4 regions of the Bacillus sp. T3 genome follow, and region 2 is predicted to be linked to each of the others. Evidence: a T-box and tRNA genes for the amino acid it is inferred to sense, from the RefSeq annotation. Region 2 holds a T-box; the other regions hold tRNA genes.
The links. A T-box is a leader RNA that pairs with one kind of tRNA and senses whether it is charged. The one in region 2 lies ahead of pheS (phenylalanine--tRNA ligase subunit alpha), so its partner is inferred to be a tRNA-Phe.
Positions count from the first base shown of each region.

Region 1 (5,268 bases), 1.5 Mb from region 2:
TTGGACGGTGGAAACGGACGAACCAGATAGGAAAGATCATGGCGGTTATCAAAATGTCGAAAGTGCCCTTCGAGATATATAATCATTAACAGAACAAAAGCGCAAGGCGCCCGCCTATCGGCGACAAGCACAAGACGAGCTGGCCGAAAGGTTGTTCTTTAACCTTTTGGACGGATTGGCTTGTGACCTCGAGCCGATGGCGCCTGGAGCTGGACACCCATCAAAATTTTATACTTTCTTATCTTTCAAAAAGGATACAGGAAAAATCATGTCCAAAAGCATGGTCTTCCCTATATCCTTTATTTATGGTCAATTTTGCCCCTCTACTCCTTGTCGCTTTCATTTCAACCATTAATTCCTTTGTTCATATAACCATTCTATTTGTTATAATTGTATTGGTATTTTTATAAAGTATATAATACATTTATCTTTTATTAATAAATAAAGCAATATTGTATTTCTGACAACGTTGAGGAGTCTACAGGATGACTGAAAAAGAACCAAACTATATATCGCAATCAAATAAAATGTGTGAAGAAAGTGGAATGAATCCTAATGAAATAACGTTTCCAAAAAAAATTATGACGGAACAAGAACTTTTCATCAAAAGAAAGGCTTACAATGAGATTTTATCTGTTGTTAGTTTTTTCTCCTATAAACTTTTGGATTCCTTAAAAGGAACCCCTTTATTAATTGCCATCTCTGATTCTGAAGGATATTTATTAGATACAGTTGGTGACGAAACTATAAAGGCAACCGTAGAGCAATTAGGAATAAAATTGGGATGTCGTTTTTCCAGGGAAGACATGGGTACTAACGTAGTTAGCTTGGCATTAGAGCAAAGACATCCTGTAAGATTAATAGGCGAAGATCATTATCATAAGTTTCTTCATGAAATTGCTTGTTATGGTGCACCATTCCATTATACGGATGAAAATAATTTACTTGGTAGTGTTGGTATTATGATGCCCATTGCTTATCAAAATCCCCTATTTTTATCTATGCTATCTCAGGTTGTAGATTCAATTGAAAGAGAACTGTTACTAAGAAAACAAAATCGAACCCTTAGTATCATGAATCAAGTTATGTTAAGCAAATCAAAAAATGGGATCGTCATTACAGATGAAGCGGGTATTACAACAGATATTAATACGGTTGCTGAAAAAATATTAAACTTAAGTAGAAAATCTGATTTAGGAACGAGCATATATAAGTCCGCTTTTATTGGAAATCATTTTAAACGCGTAATTGAATGTGAAGAAATATTTGAAAATGTAGAACTGAAATTTAATAACTCTGCCGGAAAACCAGTAGTCTGTTTATTAGATGCCCAACCCATCTATGAGGAAGGAAAAGTGGTCGGAGCTTTCGCAAAGTTCAGGGACATTACTGATCGGTATTTAATGGAGGAAAAAATAAAACAGGCTGAAAAACAGGGTCTTGCGGGTCGAATTGCAGCAGGTATTGCACATGAAATAAGAAATCCGTTAACAACCGTTAGAGGATATTTACAGTTTCTTGAAAAAGATGTTGATCCAAAAACATCGCAACTTTTCTCCAGTTTATTAATTCCAGAAATTGACCGTGCTAATAAAATCATTACTGATTTCTTGAGAATCGCAAAGCCTGCGGCAAAAGAATTTGAAATTATACAGGTGCAACATTTCCTTGTTGACTACCTATGGAAATTTCTCGAAAGTGAAGCATTGCTTCACAATATTGAAATAAACGTAGACATTCATCCTGCAACAAAAAATCTTTCCATCCATTGTAATCGTGAAGAATTGTTGCAGGTATTTATCAATTTATTTCAAAATTCCATGCAGGCTAAAGGGAATAAGCCGCTAAACATTAAAATCAAAACCAAACTAGCTAACTCCCACGTTCAATTTATCTTTAGTGATAATGGAAAAGGAATCGACGCTTCTGTTCTTACTCATATATTCGAACCATTCTTTTCTACTAAGGATATTGGTACTGGACTAGGTTTATCAGTGTCTCAAAAAATAGTCGAGAACCATCATGGCTCAATTCAGGCGAACAGTAACGAAAATGGAACTGAATTTATTATCGAGCTTCCTTTCATAGACTCACAAATGTAATAATGTTGAGATTTTCAAAAATATCTATATAGTAAAACGGCACCTAGTATACTTTTAGGTGTCGTTTTTTACCTTACCTACTTTATCTTTATATTGGTAGATTCTTTTTCACAATGGTTATTTTATGCTCCATCCTTTATCACAGAAAAAGAAAGGGTAAAGCCATACGGCTTTACCCTTTCTTAATATTTCGCACCTTATAGGATTATCTCCACTTAGCTACGACATAATTCTATCACTGTCTTTGCTAAATCTTTGCAAATATAGAGTGGGCCTAAATGGACTCGAACCATCGACCTCACGCTTATCAGGCGTGCGCTCTAACCAGCTGAGCTATAGGCCCATATTTGGAGCGGGTGATGGGAATCGAACCCACAACAACAGCTTGGAAGGCTGTGGTTTTACCACTAAACTACACCCGCATATTTAAAATTTTGAAGGCAACACCAGATTTGAGACTGGGATTTGAACCTCTTAGCTTTATTGTATACAAATGGCTGGGCTAGCAGGGATCGAACCTACGAATGACGGAGTCAAAGTCCGTTGCCTTACCGCTTGGCTATAGCCCAATAAAAGTTATTAAAATGGGGCGACTGATGGGAATCGAACCCACGAATGCCTGAACCACAATCAGGTGCGTTAACCACTTCGCCACAATCGCCATAAATGGTGGAGGGGGACGGATTCGAACCGCCGAACCCTGAGGGAGCGGATTTACAGTCCGCCGCGTTTAGCCACTTCGCTACCCCTCCATATAAGAAAGAAATATAAATAAATTTCATGGTGGCTCAGGACGGAATCGAACCGCCGACACAAGGATTTTCAGTCCTTTGCTCTACCGACTGAGCTACTGAGCCACATTACTTTCAACAGTAGGAATCACTACTGGTATAAATATGGCGGTCCGGACGGGACTCGAACCCGCGACCTCCTGCGTGACAGGCAGGCATTCTAACCAACTGAACTACCGGACCATATTGCGGGGACAGGATTTGAACCTGTGACCTTCGGGTTATGAGCCCGACGAGCTACCGGGCTGCTCCACCCCGCGACGGTAAAAATTTATAAAGTTTTCTTCATGCCCTAAGTCTTAGTAAGGGCTGTCCCGATTTCAGTTAGCATACTCAAGGAGCTGCTCAATCGGTACAACTCGCAGTTTTATCAATGAAGTAACACTCGTTGCTCCACCCCGCGACGGTAAAATTTTAAATTTGATATAAATATGGCGGAGGAAGAGGGATTCGAACCCCCGCGCGGTTTAACCCGCCTGTCGGTTTTCAAGACCGATCCCTTCAGCCGGACTTGGGTATTCCTCCATATAAATAAATCATATAAGACTCAAACAGTCATGAGCATTTTTTAATTCTAAACAGCGAGGCTTAAAATTCAAAAAAATGGTAGCGGCGGAGGGGATCGAACCCCCGACCTTACGGGTATGAACCGTACGCTCTAGCCAGCTGAGCTACACCGCCAAAAATTATATTTAAGATGTTTTTGGTGGAGTCTAGGGGGATCGAACCCCTGACCTCCTGCGTGCAAGGCAGGCGCTCTCCCAGCTGAGCTAAGACCCCATACACAATGAGAAGTTTTAATGGTCGGGAAGACAGGATTCGAACCTGCGACCCCTTGGTCCCAAACCAAGTGCTCTACCAAGCTGAGCTACTTCCCGTAATTAAGCGCGCCCGAAAGGAGTCGAACCCATAACCTTCTGATCCGTAGTCAGACGCTCTATCCAATTGAGCTACGGGCGCATATAGTTTTTTTGATTTGCTATCACAAAACAAAAATGGTGCCGAGGACCGGAATCGAACCGGGTACGGTAGTCACCTACCGCAGGATTTTAAGTCCTGTGCGTCTGCCAGTTCCGCCACCCCGGCAATATCATTGGAGCGGAAGACGGGATTCGAACCCGCGACCCCCACCTTGGCAAGGTGGTGTTCTACCACTGAACTACTTCCGCGAATATATGGTGCGGGTGAAGGGAGTCGAACCCCCACGCCTTGCGGCGCTAGATCCTAAGTCTAGTGCGTCTGCCAATTCCGCCACACCCGCATATATTCATATTAATGGTGAGCCATGAAGGACTCGAACCTTCGACCCTCTGATTAAAAGTCAGATGCTCTACCAACTGAGCTAATGGCTCGAAAAATGGTGCCGGCTAGAGGACTTGAACCCCCAACCTACTGATTACAAGTCAGTTGCTCTACCAATTGAGCTAAACCGGCATATGGTGGAGGATGACGGGCTCGAACCGCCGACCCTCTGCTTGTAAGGCAGATGCTCTCCCAGCTGAGCTAATCCTCCACATATTGGTGACCCCTACGGGATTCGAACCCGTGTTACCGCCGTGAAAGGGCGGTGTCTTAACCGCTTGACCAAGGGGCCATCTGAGAAAAATTGACAAAATAAAAACCCCAAAGGGGCTTAGCCCGGCAGCGTCCTACTCTCACAGGGGAGAGCCCCCAACTACCATCGGCGCTGAGAAGCTTAACTTCCGTGTTCGGTATGGGAACGGGTGTGACCTTCTCGCTATCGCCACCAGACTATTTAACTGAGAAAATTCATTCTCTCAAAACTAGATAATGTAGAAGAAGAAAAACGTTTTTTGGTTAAGTCCTCGATCGATTAGTATCAGTCAGCTCCACATGTCGCCACGCTTCCACCTCTGACCTATCAACCTGATCATCTTTCAGGGATCTTACTAGCTTGCGCTATGGGAAATCTCATCTTGAGGGGGGCTTCATGCTTAGATGCTTTCAGCACTTATCCCGTCCGCACATAGCTACCCAGCTATGCCTTTGGCAAGACAACTGGTACACCAGCGGTGCGTCCATCCCGGTCCTCTCGTACTAAGGACAGCTCCTCTCAAATTTCCTGCGCCCACGACGGATAGGGACCGAACTGTCTCACGACGTTCTGAACCCAGCTCGCGTACCGCTTTAATGGGCGAACAGCCCAACCCTTGGGACCGACTACAGCCCCAGGATGCGATGAGCCGACATCGAGGTGCCAAACCTCCCCGTCGATGTGGACTCTTGGGGGAGATAAGCCTGTTATCCCCGGGGTAGCTTTTATCCGTTGAGCGATGGCCCTTCCATGCGGAACCACCGGATCACTAAGCCCGACTTTCGTCCCTGCTCGACTTGTAGGTCTCGCAGTCAAGCTC
Region 1 is NZ_CP137761.1:4,253,900-4,259,167, forward strand. Features, by position in the region: gene RGF10_RS21775 (DUF5634 family protein) at 1-82, shown strand, start outside; gene RGF10_RS21780 (ATP-binding protein) at 486-2,102, shown strand; tRNA gene RGF10_RS21785 (tRNA-Ile) at 2,372-2,445, opposite strand; tRNA gene RGF10_RS21790 (tRNA-Gly) at 2,451-2,524, opposite strand; tRNA gene RGF10_RS21795 (tRNA-Gln) at 2,597-2,671, opposite strand; tRNA gene RGF10_RS21800 (tRNA-His) at 2,688-2,763, opposite strand; tRNA gene RGF10_RS21805 (tRNA-Tyr) at 2,770-2,854, opposite strand; tRNA gene RGF10_RS21810 (tRNA-Phe) at 2,884-2,959, opposite strand; tRNA gene RGF10_RS21815 (tRNA-Asp) at 3,000-3,076, opposite strand; tRNA gene RGF10_RS21820 (tRNA-Met) at 3,080-3,153, opposite strand; tRNA gene RGF10_RS21825 (tRNA-Ser) at 3,326-3,418, opposite strand; tRNA gene RGF10_RS21830 (tRNA-Met) at 3,498-3,574, opposite strand; tRNA gene RGF10_RS21835 (tRNA-Ala) at 3,598-3,673, opposite strand; tRNA gene RGF10_RS21840 (tRNA-Pro) at 3,695-3,771, opposite strand; tRNA gene RGF10_RS21845 (tRNA-Arg) at 3,780-3,853, opposite strand; tRNA gene RGF10_RS21850 (tRNA-Leu) at 3,890-3,979, opposite strand; tRNA gene RGF10_RS21855 (tRNA-Gly) at 3,988-4,062, opposite strand; tRNA gene RGF10_RS21860 (tRNA-Leu) at 4,070-4,154, opposite strand; tRNA gene RGF10_RS21865 (tRNA-Lys) at 4,170-4,245, opposite strand; tRNA gene RGF10_RS21870 (tRNA-Thr) at 4,252-4,327, opposite strand; tRNA gene RGF10_RS21875 (tRNA-Val) at 4,331-4,406, opposite strand; tRNA gene RGF10_RS21880 (tRNA-Glu) at 4,413-4,487, opposite strand; rRNA gene rrf (5S ribosomal RNA) at 4,530-4,645, opposite strand; rRNA gene RGF10_RS21890 (23S ribosomal RNA) at 4,708-5,268, opposite strand, start outside.
Region 1: it has a tRNA-Phe gene. The T-box ahead of pheS (phenylalanine--tRNA ligase subunit alpha) is inferred to sense a tRNA for this amino acid. The anticodon was not compared.

Region 2 (5,268 bases):
TCATTCAATATGAGAAAATTGCCACCTAGGCAAAATTAACAAAATGAGGAGCATTAAAATCAATGAATCTAGAAAAATTATTCACGATGCAAAAAGGCTTAGACAGCCATATTGAAGCACAACATAACCTGCAAGCAGAGGACTTGTTTGATCGCAAGGTCCTAGCACTCCTTGTTGAATTAGGAGAGCTCGCAAACGAAACTCGATGCTTTAAATTTTGGAGCTTAAAACCAGCATCCGCCAAGGAAGTAATCTTAGAAGAATTCGTTGATGGAATCCACTTTATTTTATCGCTCGGAATTGAAGCTGGATTTACTGAACAAATTAGCATTAGCGATGATGAACAGCAGAATCAATCAGAGTCGTTAACTGAACAATTTTTAGAGCTGTATCGCATCATCGAGGTGTTCAGAACAACGCGCTCCTTACAGGATTATCAAGCGCTATTTCAGGCTTCACTACATTTAGCTAAATTATTAGGTTTTTCGGCTGTCGAAATCGAACAGGCATATATTCAGAAAAACGAAGTAAATTATGAAAGACAGAAACAAGGGTATTAATCGGCACTTTTTACAATAGGGATGCCGTTTTGTATAATGAAGGACAACAATACTACATATTAAGGGAGTCGAACGACATGGCAAAATTTGATGAAACGTTAACAATGCTAAAGGACTTAACGGATGCCAAAGGAATTCCCGGCAATGAGCGCGAAGTTCGTGAGGTCATGACAAAGTACATAGCACCGTTTGCAGATGAAGTGACAACAGACAATCTCGGAAGCTTGATTGCGAAAAAGGTTGGAAAAGAGGGCGGACCTAAAATAATGGTGGCCGGCCACTTAGATGAAGTCGGCTTTATGATTACAAATATTGATGAAAAAGGATTTTTACGCTTTCAAACCGTTGGCGGCTGGTGGGGGCAGGTTATGCTGGCACAGCGGGTTACAATTGTAACAAGAAAAGGCGAGGTGACAGGTGTAATTGGTTCGAAGCCACCTCATATTCTGTCCGCAGATGCTCGCAAAAAGCCAGTTGAAATAAAAGATATGTTCATTGATATTGGTGCATCGAGTCGTGATGAAGTGAAGGAATGGGGCGTCAAGCCAGGCGATATGGTCGTGCCGCATTTCGAATTTACGGTGATGAACAATGAAAAAATGCTACTGGCCAAAGCATGGGATAACCGAATTGGCTGTGCCATTGCTATTGAGGTACTAAAAAGACTTAAAGGAACAGAACATCCAAACGTCGTTTATGGAGTCGGTACAGTGCAGGAGGAGGTTGGCCTTCGTGGTGCCAAAACTTCCTCGTATAAAATCGAACCAGATATTGCGTTTGGCGTAGATGTTGGAATTGCTGGAGATACTCCAGGGGTTTCAGAGAAAGAGGCGTTAGGCAAAATGGGTGCGGGTCCGCAAATTGTTCTTTATGATGCATCGATGGTATCCCATAAAGGCTTGCGCGACTTTATTACAGATGTGGCGGATGAACAGGAAATTCCTTATCAATATGAGGCGATGCCTGGTGGGGGAACAGATTCCGGTGCGATTCACCTGTCCCATAATGGCGTGCCAGCTTTATCAATAGGGATTGCAACGCGCTATATACATTCTCATGCTGCGATGCTTCATCGCGATGACTTCGAAAATGCTGTTAAATTGGTCGTCGAAGTGATTAAACGCTTGGATTGCGAGACTGTTGATCGGATTACCTATCAATAAAATAAAAAGAGGTTACTGTAATGAACTGCAGTAACCTCTTTTATATGCTCAGTTGTAAGTGCCCAAGCCGCTGCTTAAGTAAACGTCTTACTTCTTTAACCCACTCTCAAGCATCTGTAACATTTCAACACGATCATCCTCTGAGGCTGTTTGCCAAATTACTTCAAATAAAACGCCAAGACCAGGTAGCATCTTTTCCTCACCATTTTGAATCGCATCGACAATCGTGTCACGAAGCTCATCCTGTGAGTTCCCTGATACATTTTGTATAATAGCATGACGTAAATTTAAATTCATTTTTATTCGCTCCTTTATTATCCATTTCCATTACTACTCTAGCATTTGCGATAAAACGTTTTTTTATGTATCGTAATTAGGCTATAATATAGAAATTGAAATCGAAATTTAGAGGAGTGACCATTGTGAAGCACATTCACTCTGTTAAAAATCCACAGATAAAAGAATGGAAAAAGCTTTTAACAAAAAAAGAACGCGATAAAACGGGGACATTTTTAATTGAGGGCTTCCACCTCGTTGAGGAAGCGTTGAAAAAAGAAGGAGCCATCCTTGAGTTAATTATTCAAGTGGAAGTTGATATCCCTATGAAATGGGATGTTGGCGCAATTCCGATTACAAGTGTGACCGAGGATGTCATCAAAGTATTATGTGATACAGAGGCTCCACAAGGTGTAGTGGCAATTTGCCAACAAGAGCAAATGGATCGGACGAAAGTGTCAGGTAAAACATTCTTATTCATTGATGCTGTTCAGGATCCAGGGAATGTTGGAACGATGATTCGGACTGCAGATGCAGCGGGCATAGATGTGGTAGTCGTAGGGAAGGGCAGTGTCGACATTTATAATCCAAAGGTTTTGCGCTCGGCACAAGGTAGCCATTTTCATTTACCGATTATAACGGATGACCTTCAACCTTGGCTCGAAAAGCTCATACAAGCAGAAATACCAGGTATACGGGACAGCGCTTGAAAATGGACAGGTTTATACTGAGGTACTGCCATCAACAAGCTTTGCCTTAATTGTTGGAAACGAGGGCAGTGGCGTTAATAAAGACTTACTTGCTCAAACAACAAAGAATTTGTATATCCCAATTTTAGGTAAAAGCGAATCGTTAAATGTTGCAGTTGCATCGGGCATTTTACTTTACTACTTAAAAAAGGGCAGTTAATTTTCTAGAAACATTTGAATATGCTAGAAAAATATACTATAATTAACTGCAAATTGCATGAACAAAAAAACGATGATGGAGAAAAGTAGCTTATTGCCTGCCATTTAGGGAGAAAATGCCGTTGACTGCAAGCATTTTTATGGAATAAGGGTAAGTGAAGTTCACCTCCAGGAGTTGGCATTGGGACCAATTCATTAGTGTTTAGCCTAGGCGTCATTTTTCAGTCGCCGTTGAGCTAGTCGATTTCGCTTTTCGAATTGTAAAGATGTATCGGCCACAAGCCGTTATCGTAATGAAGCGAACAGGCTTATTTTTGCTTGTTAATAAGGGTGGTACCGCGAACCAAACCTCGTCCCTTTTTCGGGCACGGGGTTTTTTTGTGTTTGTGTTAATGTAAATTATTAATTTTTTTGCACAATGTTGATTGGAGCGGAAGGTGCGAGACTCCTGCCGGAGAAGGTGTCGCGGGAGACCCCACAGGCGCTAAAGCGCCGAGGAGGCTCCAGGACTCCCCGCTGGGTCGCTGAGCGCCTGGAGTGGAAATCAACATTCTAATTTAACACAACTTTTGTTAAAGAATGGTTTTGCTAAGAAGCAAAACGAAGTAAATAAAGGAGGAAGTACACATGCAGGAAAGATTACAGGAACTGCAAACTGAGGCTCTTGAAAAAATTGAGCAAGCTGCAAATTTGAAGGAGCTTAACGACATTCGTGTTTCATATTTAGGGAAAAAAGGTCCTATCACAGAAGTCCTTAGAGGAATGGGAAAGCTTTCTGCTGAAGAACGTCCAAAAATGGGTGCACTCGTCAATGAAGTGCGTGAGGAAATTGCAAGCAAAATCGAAGCAAAGCAACAACATTTAGAAGCAGCAGCAATCAACGAAAGACTTGCAGCTGAAACAATTGACGTTACCTTGCCTGGACGACCTGTTAAAACAGGAAATCACCATCCACTGACAAGAATTATTGAAGAAATTGAAGATTTATTCGTAGGCATGGGCTATACGATTGCCGAAGGACCAGAAGTTGAATCGGATTATTACAACTTTGAAGCATTAAATCTTCCAAAAGGACATCCAGCACGCGATATGCAAGATTCGTTCTATATTACAGAGGATATTCTGCTTCGTACCCATACGTCTCCAATGCAAGCGCGGACAATGGAAAAGAAACAAGGAAAAGGCCCTGTTAAAATTATCTGCCCTGGGAAGGTTTATCGTCGTGATAATGATGATGCGACACACTCCCATCAATTTATGCAAATTGAAGGACTTGTCGTAGACGAGAATATTCGTATGAGCGACCTAAAAGGTACACTTGATGTATTCGCAAAGAAAATGTTCGGTGAAGATCGTGAGATTCGCCTAAGACCTAGCTTCTTTCCTTTTACAGAACCATCTGTTGAGGTGGATATTTCTTGTAAAATATGTAGCGGTAAAGGTTGTAACGTATGTAAAGGAACTGGTTGGATTGAAGTATTAGGAGCAGGCATGGTGCATCCGAATGTACTGGAAATGGCTGGTTTTGATTCGAAAAAATACACTGGGTTTGCATTCGGAATGGGTGCAGAAAGAATTGCGATGTTGAAATATGGTGTTGATGATATTCGTCATTATTATACAAATGACATTCGTTTCTTAAAGCAATTCTCTTTACATGAATCATTATAAATAGGGGGACGTATTATTATGTTCGTATCATATAAATGGCTCCAGGAATATGTGGACCTAACTGGAATTTCAGCTAGTGAACTAGCCGATAAAATTACGAAAAGCGGAATTGAAGTTGAGGGTGTTGAAGTCCTTAATGAAGGAATGAAGGGCATTGTGGTTGGTCATGTTGTAGAACGTGAACAGCATCCAAATGCTGATAAATTAAGCAAATGCCAGGTCGACCTTGGTGGAGAAGCGCCTGTCCAAATCATTTGTGGTGCTCCGAATGTTGCAGCAGGTCAAAAGGTGGCTGTTGCGACCGTTGGTGCGGTTCTTCCGGGTAATTTTAAAATAAAAAAAGCAAAGCTGCGCGGAGAAGAATCGAACGGAATGATTTGTTCCTTGCAGGAGCTTGGAATTGAAAGCAAGCTAGTCGCTAAGGAATATTCTGAAGGGATCTTTGTTTTTCCGAATGATACTGAGGTTGGTCAAGATGCGTTGGCTATGTTGAACCGTGACGATCAAATCCTCGAGCTTAGCCTAACACCAAATCGTGCAGATGCATTAAGTATGCTGGGTGTTGCTTATGAGGTAGCTGCTATTTTAGGGAAAGAAGTAACATTACCACAAGCTCAAATCGAAGCTTCAGCCGAAAAAGCAGCTGATTATGTTAAGGTAACAGTTGAAGCAGAGGCTGATAATCCAATT
Region 2 is NZ_CP137761.1:1,171,313-1,176,580, forward strand. Features, by position in the region: gene RGF10_RS05995 (dUTP diphosphatase) at 63-560, shown strand; gene RGF10_RS06000 (M42 family metallopeptidase) at 638-1,723, shown strand; gene sspI (small acid-soluble spore protein SspI) at 1,811-2,020, opposite strand; partial or broken gene RGF10_RS06010 (TrmH family RNA methyltransferase) at 2,146-2,908, shown strand; T-box leader at 2,972-3,268, shown strand; gene pheS (phenylalanine--tRNA ligase subunit alpha) at 3,535-4,578, shown strand; gene pheT (phenylalanine--tRNA ligase subunit beta) at 4,597-5,268, shown strand, end outside.

Region 3 (5,268 bases), 160 kb from region 2:
ACCTGCGAGTTACGATTACATGCAAGGTTAAGTTGAGAAGACGGAGCCGCAGCGAAAGCGAGTCTGAATAGGGCGTATTAGTATGTGGTCGTAGACCCGAAACCAGGTGATCTACCCATGTCCAGGGTGAAGGTTGGGTAACACCAACTGGAGGCCCGAACCCACGCACGTTGAAAAGTGCGGGGATGAGGTGTGGGTAGCGGAGAAATTCCAATCGAACTTGGAGATAGCTGGTTCTCTCCGAAATAGCTTTAGGGCTAGCCTCACGTAGTAAGAGTCTTGGAGGTAGAGCACTGTTTGGACTAGGGGCCCTCATCGGGTTACCGAATTCAGACAAACTCCGAATGCCAAAGACTTATCCGTGGGAGTCAGACTGCGAGTGATAAGATCCGTAGTCAAAAGGGAAACAGCCCAGACCACCAGCTAAGGTCCCAAAGTATACGTTAAGTGGAAAAGGATGTGGAGTTGCTTAGACAACCAGGATGTTGGCTTAGAAGCAGCCACCATTTAAAGAGTGCGTAATAGCTCACTGGTCGAGTGACTCTGCGCCGAAAATGTACCTGGGCTAAACGTATCACCGAAGCTGTGGATTGACATCTACGATGTCAGTGGTAGGAGAGCGTTCTAAGGGCGTTGAAGCTAGACCGTAAGGACTGGTGGAGCGCTTAGAAGTGAGAATGCCGGTATGAGTAGCGAAAGATGGGTGAGAATCCCATCCACCGAATGACTAAGGTTTCCTGAGGAAGGCTCGTCCGCTCAGGGTTAGTCGGGACCTAAGCCGAGGCCGAAAGGCGTAGGCGATGGATAACAGGTTGATATTCCTGTACCACCTCATTATCGTTTGAGCAACGGGGGGACGCAGGAGGATAGGGTAAGCGCACTGCTGGATATGTGCGTGTAAGCAGTTAGGCTGGAAATGAGGCAAATCCCGTTTCCGTAAAGGCTGAGCTGTGATGCCGAGGGAAATATAGTACCGAAGTTCCTGATTCCACACTGCCAAGAAAAGCCTCTAGCGAGATAAAAGGTGCCCGTACCGCAAACCGACACAGGTAGTCGAGGAGAGAATCCTAAGGTGAGCGAGAGAACTCTCGTTAAGGAACTCGGCAAAATGACCCCGTAACTTCGGGAGAAGGGGTGCTCTTTTGGGTGTTAAAGCCTAGAAGAGCCGCAGTGAATAGGCCCAGGCGACTGTTTAGCAAAAACACAGGTCTCTGCAAAGCCGCAAGGCGAAGTATAGGGGCTGACGCCTGCCCGGTGCTGGAAGGTTAAGGGGAGAGGTTAGCGCAAGCGAAGCTTTGAACCGAAGCCCCAGTAAACGGCGGCCGTAACTATAACGGTCCTAAGGTAGCGAAATTCCTTGTCGGGTAAGTTCCGACCCGCACGAAAGGCGTAACGATCTGGGCACTGTCTCAACGAGAGACTCGGTGAAATTATAGTACCTGTGAAGATGCAGGTTACCCGCGACAGGACGGAAAGACCCCGTGGAGCTTTACTGTAGCCTGATATTGAATTTTGGTACAGCTTGTACAGGATAGGTAGGAGCCGTAGAAACCGGAGCGCCAGCTTCGGTGGAGGCATCGGTGGGATACTACCCTGGCTGTATTGAAATTCTAACCCATACCCCTGATCGGGGTAGGAGACAGTGTCAGGTGGGCAGTTTGACTGGGGCGGTCGCCTCCTAAAAAGTAACGGAGGCGCCCAAAGGTTCCCTCAGAATGGTTGGAAATCATTCGTAGAGTGTAAAGGCACAAGGGAGCTTGACTGCGAGACCTACAAGTCGAGCAGGGACGAAAGTCGGGCTTAGTGATCCGGTGGTTCCGCATGGAAGGGCCATCGCTCAACGGATAAAAGCTACCCCTGGGATAACAGGCTTATCTCCCCCAAGAGTCCACATCGACGGGGAGGTTTGGCACCTCGATGTCGGCTCATCGCATCCTGGGGCTGTAGTCGGTCCCAAGGGTTGGGCTGTTCGCCCATTAAAGCGGTACGCGAGCTGGGTTCAGAACGTCGTGAGACAGTTCGGTCCCTATCCGTCGTGGGCGCAGGAAATTTGAGAGGAGCTGTCCTTAGTACGAGAGGACCGGGATGGACGCACCGCTGGTGTACCAGTTGTCTTGCCAAAGGCATAGCTGGGTAGCTATGTGCGGACGGGATAAGTGCTGAAAGCATCTAAGCATGAAGCCCCCCTCAAGATGAGATTTCCCATAGCGCAAGCTAGTAAGATCCCTGAAAGATGATCAGGTTGATAGGTCAGAGGTGGAAGCGTGGCGACATGTGGAGCTGACTGATACTAATCGGTCGAGGACTTAACCAAAAAACGTTTTTCTTCTTCTACATTATCTAGTTTTGAGGGAATGAAATAAAAATTCTCTTGCAAAAGTATAAAAACATTATTATAATAAATAATGTCTTTATGAAAATAATAGTCTGGTGGCGATAGCGAGAAGGTCACACCCGTTCCCATACCGAACACGGAAGTTAAGCTTCTCAGCGCCGATGGTAGTTGGGGGCTCTCCCCCTGTGAGAGTAGGACGCTGCCTGGGCTGTTACAAAATGGAGGATTAGCTCAGCTGGGAGAGCATCTGCCTTACAAGCAGAGGGTCGGCGGTTCGAGCCCGTCATCCTCCACCATATGCCGGTTTAGCTCAATTGGTAGAGCAACTGACTTGTAATCAGTAGGTTGGGGGTTCAAGTCCTCTAGCCGGCACCATTTTTCGAGCCATTAGCTCAGTTGGTAGAGCATCTGACTTTTAATCAGAGGGTCGAAGGTTCGAGTCCTTCATGGCTCACCATTTTAAAATATATGCGGGTGTGGCGGAATTGGCAGACGCACTAGACTTAGGATCTAGCGCCGCAAGGCGTGGGGGTTCGACTCCCTTCACCCGCACCATATTTTGCGGAAGTAGTTCAGTGGTAGAACACCACCTTGCCAAGGTGGGGGTCGCGGGTTCGAATCCCGTCTTCCGCTCCAGATTTTTGCCGGGGTGGCGGAACTGGCAGACGCACAGGACTTAAAATCCTGCGGTAGGTGACTACCGTACCGGTTCGATTCCGGTCCTCGGCACCACTTTAATAATGCGCCCGTAGCTCAATTGGATAGAGCGTCTGACTACGGATCAGAAGGTTATGGGTTCGACTCCTTTCGGGCGCGCTTAATTCCGGGAAGTAGCTCAGCTTGGTAGAGCACTTGGTTTGGGACCAAGGGGTCGCAGGTTCGAATCCTGTCTTCCCGACCATTAAAACTTCTCATTGTGTATGGGGTCTTAGCTCAGCTGGGAGAGCGCCTGCCTTGCACGCAGGAGGTCAGGGGTTCGATCCCCCTAGACTCCACCAACTATCTTAATCAAAATTATGGCGGTGTAGCTCAGCTGGCTAGAGCGTACGGTTCATACCCGTAAGGTCGGGGGTTCGATCCCCTCCGCCGCTACCATATTTTTTTAGGACCTTTAGCTCAGCTGGTTAGAGCAGACGGCTCATAACCGTCCGGTCGTAGGTTCGAGTCCTACAAGGTCCACCATGAATATCTTATATGCGGAGGAATACCCAGAGTCCGGCTGAAGGGATCGGTCTTGAAAACCGACAGGCGGGTTAAACCGCGCGGGGGTTCGAATCCCTCTTCCTCCGCCATTATTTTAAACAAATTAATAAAATTTTTTATTGTCGCGGGGTGGAGCAGCTCGGTAGCTCGTCGGGCTCATAACCCGAAGGTCGCAGGTTCAAATCCTGCCCCCGCAATATGGTCCGGTAGTTCAGTTGGTTAGAATGCCTGCCTGTCACGCAGGAGGTCGCGGGTTCGAGTCCCGTCCAGGACCGCCATTTTTATGAAAAGAAATGTATGGCTCAGTAGCTCAGTCGGTAGAGCAAAGGACTGAAAATCCTTGTGTCGGCGGTTCGATTCCGTCCTGAGCCACCATTATCATGCTAAAAAAAGTGTGAAATGATGGCGATTGTGGCGAAGTGGTTAACGCACCTGATTGTGGTTCAGGCATTCGTGGGTTCGATTCCCATCAGTCGCCCCATTTTAATATTCGCGGGTGTAGTTTAGTGGTAAAACCACAGCCTTCCAAGCTGTTGTTGTGGGTTCGATTCCCATCACCCGCTCCAAATATGGGCCTATAGCTCAGCTGGTTAGAGCGCACGCCTGATAAGCGTGAGGTCGATGGTTCGAGTCCATTTAGGCCCACCATATGTTTTTACTAACGTTCCGCAGTAGCTCAGTGGTAGAGCATTCGGCTGTTAACCGAACGGTCGTAGGTTCGAGTCCTACCTGCGGAGCCAATTTATTTGGGGAAGTACTCAAGAGGCTGAAGAGGCGCCCCTGCTAAGGGTGTAGGTCGGGTAACCGGCGCGAGGGTTCAAATCCCTCCTTCTCCGCCAGATAAATTGGCCCCTTGGTCAAGCGGTTAAGACACCGCCCTTTCACGGCGGTAACACGGGTTCGAATCCCGTAGGGGTCATAAAAAAGCTATTAACTACATGTTAATAGCTTTTTTATTGTTTTCATAGATTTGATTTGCAATCGAATTCCTTACGAATAAATTACATTTCTACTATCACACCGTGTAGTAATTCTCTCAAATAAATAATTAAAACTGATACGTTTTTTTAAAAAAACAATAAAGCGCTTACTTAAAAGTGTTATATCTAAATAATAATTAGTATAGGACTAAAGACTTATCTTAAATCCTGTTCTATATCCTCCTCTGGTAAATTTCTTCCTGGATTGCTTTAATCGAGATCGGATGTGAATCCGGTAGAAGGACCTCTAAACATATCACCTGTTGCTAGTATTTTTTCATCAGGTGCTTCAAATAATGGAACCTCACCCTGCTTGTTTTCTAGTCTTTTTCCAGTCTGGTCTTTCATAAAAAATTCTCCTTTCAATTTATATGTTTATTTTGTCATATTACCATGATTATTATGTCGAAACGGAGTAGAATGCCGAGAATAACCTCGTTATGTATCATATATTACGATTTGTTGTCTTAATATTTGGAAAATTATTTCTAGGATAATATTGTAGAGAATAGTATAGTTTTAAATAGGCCAAGTAAAAAAAGAGTGGCGGGGTGTCAAATGACAGTGAAAACATTTTTACCTACTGAGTATGAATTGTATCTCTTTCACGAGGGTACATTGTTTGAAAGCTATCAATTATTTGGAGCTCATATTTTTGAAGAGGGAGATCGCTCATTTACTAGATTCTGTGTTTGGGCGCCTCATGCTAAGGAAGTAAACCTTGCTTGCGATTTTAATAATTGGAATGGA
Region 3 is NZ_CP137761.1:1,015,206-1,020,473, forward strand. Features, by position in the region: rRNA gene RGF10_RS05155 (23S ribosomal RNA) at 1-2,314, shown strand, start outside; rRNA gene rrf (5S ribosomal RNA) at 2,427-2,543, shown strand; tRNA gene RGF10_RS05165 (tRNA-Val) at 2,556-2,631, shown strand; tRNA gene RGF10_RS05170 (tRNA-Thr) at 2,635-2,710, shown strand; tRNA gene RGF10_RS05175 (tRNA-Lys) at 2,717-2,792, shown strand; tRNA gene RGF10_RS05180 (tRNA-Leu) at 2,806-2,890, shown strand; tRNA gene RGF10_RS05185 (tRNA-Gly) at 2,897-2,971, shown strand; tRNA gene RGF10_RS05190 (tRNA-Leu) at 2,979-3,067, shown strand; tRNA gene RGF10_RS05195 (tRNA-Arg) at 3,078-3,151, shown strand; tRNA gene RGF10_RS05200 (tRNA-Pro) at 3,160-3,236, shown strand; tRNA gene RGF10_RS05205 (tRNA-Ala) at 3,258-3,333, shown strand; tRNA gene RGF10_RS05210 (tRNA-Met) at 3,354-3,430, shown strand; tRNA gene RGF10_RS05215 (tRNA-Ile) at 3,441-3,517, shown strand; tRNA gene RGF10_RS05220 (tRNA-Ser) at 3,534-3,627, shown strand; tRNA gene RGF10_RS05225 (tRNA-Met) at 3,662-3,735, shown strand; tRNA gene RGF10_RS05230 (tRNA-Asp) at 3,739-3,816, shown strand; tRNA gene RGF10_RS05235 (tRNA-Phe) at 3,838-3,913, shown strand; tRNA gene RGF10_RS05240 (tRNA-His) at 3,944-4,019, shown strand; tRNA gene RGF10_RS05245 (tRNA-Gly) at 4,031-4,104, shown strand; tRNA gene RGF10_RS05250 (tRNA-Ile) at 4,110-4,186, shown strand; tRNA gene RGF10_RS05255 (tRNA-Asn) at 4,204-4,278, shown strand; tRNA gene RGF10_RS05260 (tRNA-Ser) at 4,287-4,377, shown strand; tRNA gene RGF10_RS05265 (tRNA-Glu) at 4,386-4,457, shown strand; gene RGF10_RS05270 (hypothetical protein) at 4,729-4,866, opposite strand; gene glgB (1,4-alpha-glucan branching protein GlgB) at 5,077-5,268, shown strand, end outside.
Region 3: it has a tRNA-Phe gene. The T-box ahead of pheS (phenylalanine--tRNA ligase subunit alpha) is inferred to sense a tRNA for this amino acid. The anticodon was not compared.

Region 4 (5,268 bases), 1.7 Mb from region 2:
TCGATGTCGGCTCATCGCATCCTGGGGCTGTAGTCGGTCCCAAGGGTTGGGCTGTTCGCCCATTAAAGCGGTACGCGAGCTGGGTTCAGAACGTCGTGAGACAGTTCGGTCCCTATCCGTCGTGGGCGCAGGAAATTTGAGAGGAGCTGTCCTTAGTACGAGAGGACCGGGATGGACGCACCGCTGGTGTACCAGTTGTCTTGCCAAAGGCATAGCTGGGTAGCTATGTGCGGACGGGATAAGTGCTGAAAGCATCTAAGCATGAAGCCCCCCTCAAGATGAGATTTCCCATAGTGCAAGCTAGTAAGATCCCTGAAAGATGATCAGGTTGATAGGTCAGAGGTGGAAGCGTGGCGACATGTGGAGCTGACTGATACTAATCGATCGAGGACTTAACCAAAAAACGTTTTACTTCTTCTACATTATCTAGTTTTGAGGGAATGAAATAAAAATTCTCTTGCAAAAATATAAAAACATTATTATAATAAATAATGTCTTTATGAAAATAATAGTCTGGTGGCGATAGCGAGAAGGTCACACCCGTTCCCATACCGAACACGGAAGTTAAGCTTCTCAGCGCCGATGGTAGTTGGGGGCTCTCCCCCTGTGAGAGTAGGACGTTGCCTGGGCTGTTACAAAATTTTATTATTCCGCAGTAGCTCAGTGGTAGAGCAATCGGCTGTTAACCGATCGGTCGTAGGTTCGAGTCCTACCTGCGGAGCCATATTGGAGAGCTGTCCGAGTGGCCGAAGGAGCACGATTGGAAATCGTGTAGGCGGGTAACCCTGTCTCAAGGGTTCAAATCCCTTGCTCTCCGCCATTATAACTTTAAACAATATGGCCCCTTGGTCAAGCGGTTAAGACACCGCCCTTTCACGGCGGTAACACGGGTTCGAATCCCGTAGGGGTCACCATTATCTAAATGTTTGTGGAGGATTAGCTCAGCTGGGAGAGCATCTGCCTTACAAGCAGAGGGTCGGCGGTTCGAGCCCGTCATCCTCCACCATATTTTTAAAAGAATAAATAATTTTTACCGTCGCGGGGTGGAGCAGCCCGGTAGCTCGTCGGGCTCATAACCCGAAGGTCGCAGGTTCAAATCCTGCCCCCGCAATAACGGTCCGGTAGTTCAGTTGGTTAGAATGCCTGCCTGTCACGCAGGAGGTCGCGGGTTCGAGTCCCGTCCGGACCGCCATTTATGGCTCAGTAGCTCAGTCGGTAGAGCAAAGGACTGAAAATCCTTGTGTCGGCGGTTCGATTCCGTCCTGAGCCACCATTTATAGTTATATGACTTAAAATAAAAATGATTATTATATGTGGAGGGGTAGCGAAGTGGCTAAACGCGGCGGACTGTAAATCCGCTCCCTCCGGGTTCGGCGGTTCGAATCCGTCCCCCTCCACCATTTATTATAGGGGTATAGTTTAAAGGTAGAACGAAGGTCTCCAAAACCTTTGGTGTGGGTTCAATTCCTACTACCCCTGCCAAATTTTATAGTGGCGATTGTGGCGAAGTGGTTAACGCACCTGATTGTGGTTCAGGCATTCGTGGGTTCGATTCCCATCAGTCGCCCCATTATAATTAATTAATATTGGGCTATAGCCAAGCGGTAAGGCAACGGACTTTGACTCCGTCATTCGTAGGTTCGATCCCTGCTAGCCCAGCCATTTTCGCGGAAGTAGTTCAGTGGTAGAACACCACCTTGCCAAGGTGGGGGTCGCGGGTTCGAATCCCGTCTTCCGCTCCAATTTTAATTAACATGGCGGCATAGCCAAGTGGTAAGGCAGAGGTCTGCAAAACCTTTACCACCGGTTCGAATCCGGTTGCCGCCTCCATTTATTTGATAAATAACTTTTAGCTAGATTTTTACGCCTGGGTGGCGGAACTGGCAGACGCACAGGACTTAAAATCCTGCGGTAGGTGACTACCGTACCGGTTCGATTCCGGCCCTCGGCATTTAAAAAGTTAATAATACCGCGCCTGGTGTGGCGGAATTGGCAGACGCGCACGACTCAAAATCGTGTTCCTTCTGGAGTGTCGGTTCGACCCCGACCACCGGTATCAACTCATCGCATGTTATTGCGATAAAAAAACGTTTCTTACAATGTGTAAGAAACGTTTTTTTATTAATCTCAAGTTTGATTCCTACAAAAATATCGTATACATAAAATGGTGCATAATTTTTTTGATGGTCGCAAAATTAGAAATTTAAGACCTCATACATCCATATTTACTAATTCCCCAACAAAAGACCTAAATTCAACTGATTAAAGATTGTTTAGTAACTGATCATTGTAACGTTTCAACAACCCTACCGCGATCCCCTGGAGCCTTTGTGGAAATGATTGACCTGAGAGGCTGATACAAGTTTTCATCTGCAATAGAGAATAGATACACATCCCATTTATAATTAGATTTTTCTTAATTTGATAATAAATAACTTTTTAAAGTTTAAAATATTCGAATATTCTATGACAAATTCACTATTGAATAACATTTGTTTTAGGACTATTGTAATATAAAATTTCAAGGATTTTCTTTGTATTTTAAACTATGAGGTGATTTCAAATTAATCATTTATAAAGGTAATTAAAAATTCCGTGCATAGCATGAATGATGTTTAAGTTAATCATGATAAAAAAGTATTAGAAGTAAGTTTTATTTAATTAATTATTATGTGGAGGCGTATATGAAAAAAAATAAAATTCCCCAATCTTTACTAACTAAAATGATAGGTTTCTTTATCATATTTTTAGTAATACCTATATTAATTCTTGGGTATTTTCTACATACCAGTATTGAAAAAGATCTGACTAAAATGGAACGAGAACGAGTCCTTGTAGCAAACGAGATATCTCAAAAGATATTTGAAAATTTTGGTGAAAATCTACTTGGAGTTATAAAGACTAATTCCAATTGGGAAGAAAATAGAGAAGCTGTGAAAAATAAAGATATTCCTTGGATTGAGGAAAATGTTAATGTTGGCGTTGAGGTTATCCCAAATGTTTCCTTTATAACCACTACTGATTTAAAGGGTAATGTCATCTCTCAAGTTGGAGATGTAAAAGAGTTTGTTGGTAGGTTATCTAATAAAACAATTATTGAAAGTTTAGAAACTAAGAATGAAATTACGGGATTAATGGAAACGGAAAAAGGCTTAGCTGTAATCGCTGCATCTAAAATCACAAATGAAGACGGGGATGCTAAACCAACTGGTATATTGATTTTTGGAAGAATACTTGATAATAAAGCGTTAGGGGATATTCAGGATACGTTACAAGACAATATTGCTTTATTGACTAATAACGGGACCTTCTTATCCAGTTCTAATAATATTACATTGGATAAACTCTCCAAAAATTTAGCTGAATTAAATAAGTATCCAACGAAAAAGTTATTTCAAACATTTCAACGTAATTCCGTGGAATATGCTGAAATGAGTACTACCCTTAAAGATATATCTGGTAAACCGATTGGTGTTTTATATTTAAATCAAGAGCACATAACAACTACCAAGGTAAAAAGTGAAATATTAAAATTAACGATTAATATTGGTTTAATATTAATCTTAGTGTTAATTTTATTATCTGTATTGATTAATCGATCAATTTTAAAACCAATAAAGTACTTAGTTTCCATATCAAAAGAGATATCAGATGGAAATCTTACATATTTTGTGAAGGATAAAGTTAGCAACCGGCAAGATGAATTAGGCCAATTAGGTAATTCAATAAATATCATGATAAATAATTTCAAAGCTTTAATTAAAGCTGTAGCTCAAACAACTGAACAGGCAGCTACTTCGGCTGAACAACTCTCTGCGAGTTCTGAGGAGACAACGCAAGCTTCCCATCAAATATCAACATCCGTTGAACAAGTAGCGAGTGGTTCAGAGACGCAACTTTTACGTACAATTGAATCCTTAAATGAAGTTAAGGAAATGGTAGAAGGCATTCGAAATGTTACGGAAACCGTTTCAGTAATTTCCGTTCATTCCACTAAAACAGAAGTACAAGTTGAACAAGGAAACCAATCTATAAAGAAAACGGCACAACAAATGGAAAACATTAATTTGTCATTTAATGAATCAGCAAATTATGTAAATCAATTAGCTGAAAGTTCAAATGAAATAGCTAAGATTGCGTCTTTAATATCCGATATAGCGGACCAAACAAATTTACTATCATTAAATGCCGCAATTGAAGCTGCGAGGGCTGGGGACCAAGGTAGAGGGTTCGCTGTAGTAGCCGACGAGGTACGTAAATTAGCTGATAAAACTTCCAATTCGGCAAAGCAAGTTTCGCAATTAATTGAAATTATGAAAAAAGACTCTGCTAATACAATTCGATCCATAGATAAAGTAACAGATGAAATGAACGAAGGAATCAAACAAATTAAAAATGTTGAAGAGGTATTTAAGAAGATTCTAATAGCTACTCAAGATGTTGCATCTCAAACACATGAGCTATCAACTGTAACAGTTCAAATGACTGAAAGTACAGATAAAGTTTCTTCTTCGGTGGAAGAAGTTGCATCAATAGCCAGGAATTCGGCGGAAACTTCCAAAAATGTAGCATACTCGTCAAAAGAACAATTGATTGCTATGCAAGAAATTACAACTGCCTCAGGATATTTAACCAAAATGGCACAAGAATTAAAAATGCTAATAGGAAGGTTTAAAATATAAATCTACATTAGTTAGGTTCTAGCCAGAAAATAGTAAGAAAATACCAATAAAATAAATGTACCCAATTGAGTTAACACTAAAAAAATTTCTCTTTAGGGTATATTTATTTTGTGTAAATTAACAAAAATGGAAAATTGATAATTATAAGAAAATAATTTATTAAATGGGATAGGGTTTGATCCCTTACTTGTTTGGTTGAAACTATTTTCTGAATTTTGTTATAATTTACATTATTAAGGTAAAAATTATGATAATAATTTTTGAGTTGTTTTCATGAAATAATTGTCAGTTCAGTTGGTGAATATCATTTCTTGCTTAGAAGAGGATATAAATAGCTATTTGTGGGAGGAACAGATGTTGAAAAGGATGCTTTTTATTGGGATTGGAATCTTATTTTTTACTTATGTTGGAACATATATATATCTAGATAAGTGGGGCTCTGATTCAAAGGCCGGAGCAGATGCCACTCATGCAGAGCAAGAAGAGGCAAAGCTGGAATTGGAGCAAAGCTTTGAAGCAATTACTCCAAAGGAGGATATGCCTAAATATGAATCAATGTCTGAGAAAGAGTTATTGAATGAGGTTC
Region 4 is NZ_CP137761.1:4,094,841-4,100,108, reverse strand. Features, by position in the region: rRNA gene RGF10_RS21000 (23S ribosomal RNA) at 1-400, shown strand, start outside; rRNA gene rrf (5S ribosomal RNA) at 513-629, shown strand; tRNA gene RGF10_RS20990 (tRNA-Asn) at 650-724, shown strand; tRNA gene RGF10_RS20985 (tRNA-Ser) at 729-820, shown strand; tRNA gene RGF10_RS20980 (tRNA-Glu) at 840-914, shown strand; tRNA gene RGF10_RS20975 (tRNA-Val) at 931-1,006, shown strand; tRNA gene RGF10_RS20970 (tRNA-Met) at 1,038-1,111, shown strand; tRNA gene RGF10_RS20965 (tRNA-Asp) at 1,116-1,192, shown strand; tRNA gene RGF10_RS20960 (tRNA-Phe) at 1,198-1,273, shown strand; tRNA gene RGF10_RS20955 (tRNA-Tyr) at 1,316-1,400, shown strand; tRNA gene RGF10_RS20950 (tRNA-Trp) at 1,409-1,482, shown strand; tRNA gene RGF10_RS20945 (tRNA-His) at 1,495-1,570, shown strand; tRNA gene RGF10_RS20940 (tRNA-Gln) at 1,588-1,662, shown strand; tRNA gene RGF10_RS20935 (tRNA-Gly) at 1,668-1,742, shown strand; tRNA gene RGF10_RS20930 (tRNA-Cys) at 1,757-1,830, shown strand; tRNA gene RGF10_RS20925 (tRNA-Leu) at 1,866-1,951, shown strand; tRNA gene RGF10_RS20920 (tRNA-Leu) at 1,975-2,056, shown strand; partial or broken gene RGF10_RS23990 (CHASE4 domain-containing protein) at 2,685-3,734, shown strand; gene RGF10_RS23985 (methyl-accepting chemotaxis protein) at 3,735-4,682, shown strand; gene RGF10_RS20910 (DUF6241 domain-containing protein) at 5,037-5,268, shown strand, end outside.
Region 4: it has a tRNA-Phe gene. The T-box ahead of pheS (phenylalanine--tRNA ligase subunit alpha) is inferred to sense a tRNA for this amino acid. The anticodon was not compared.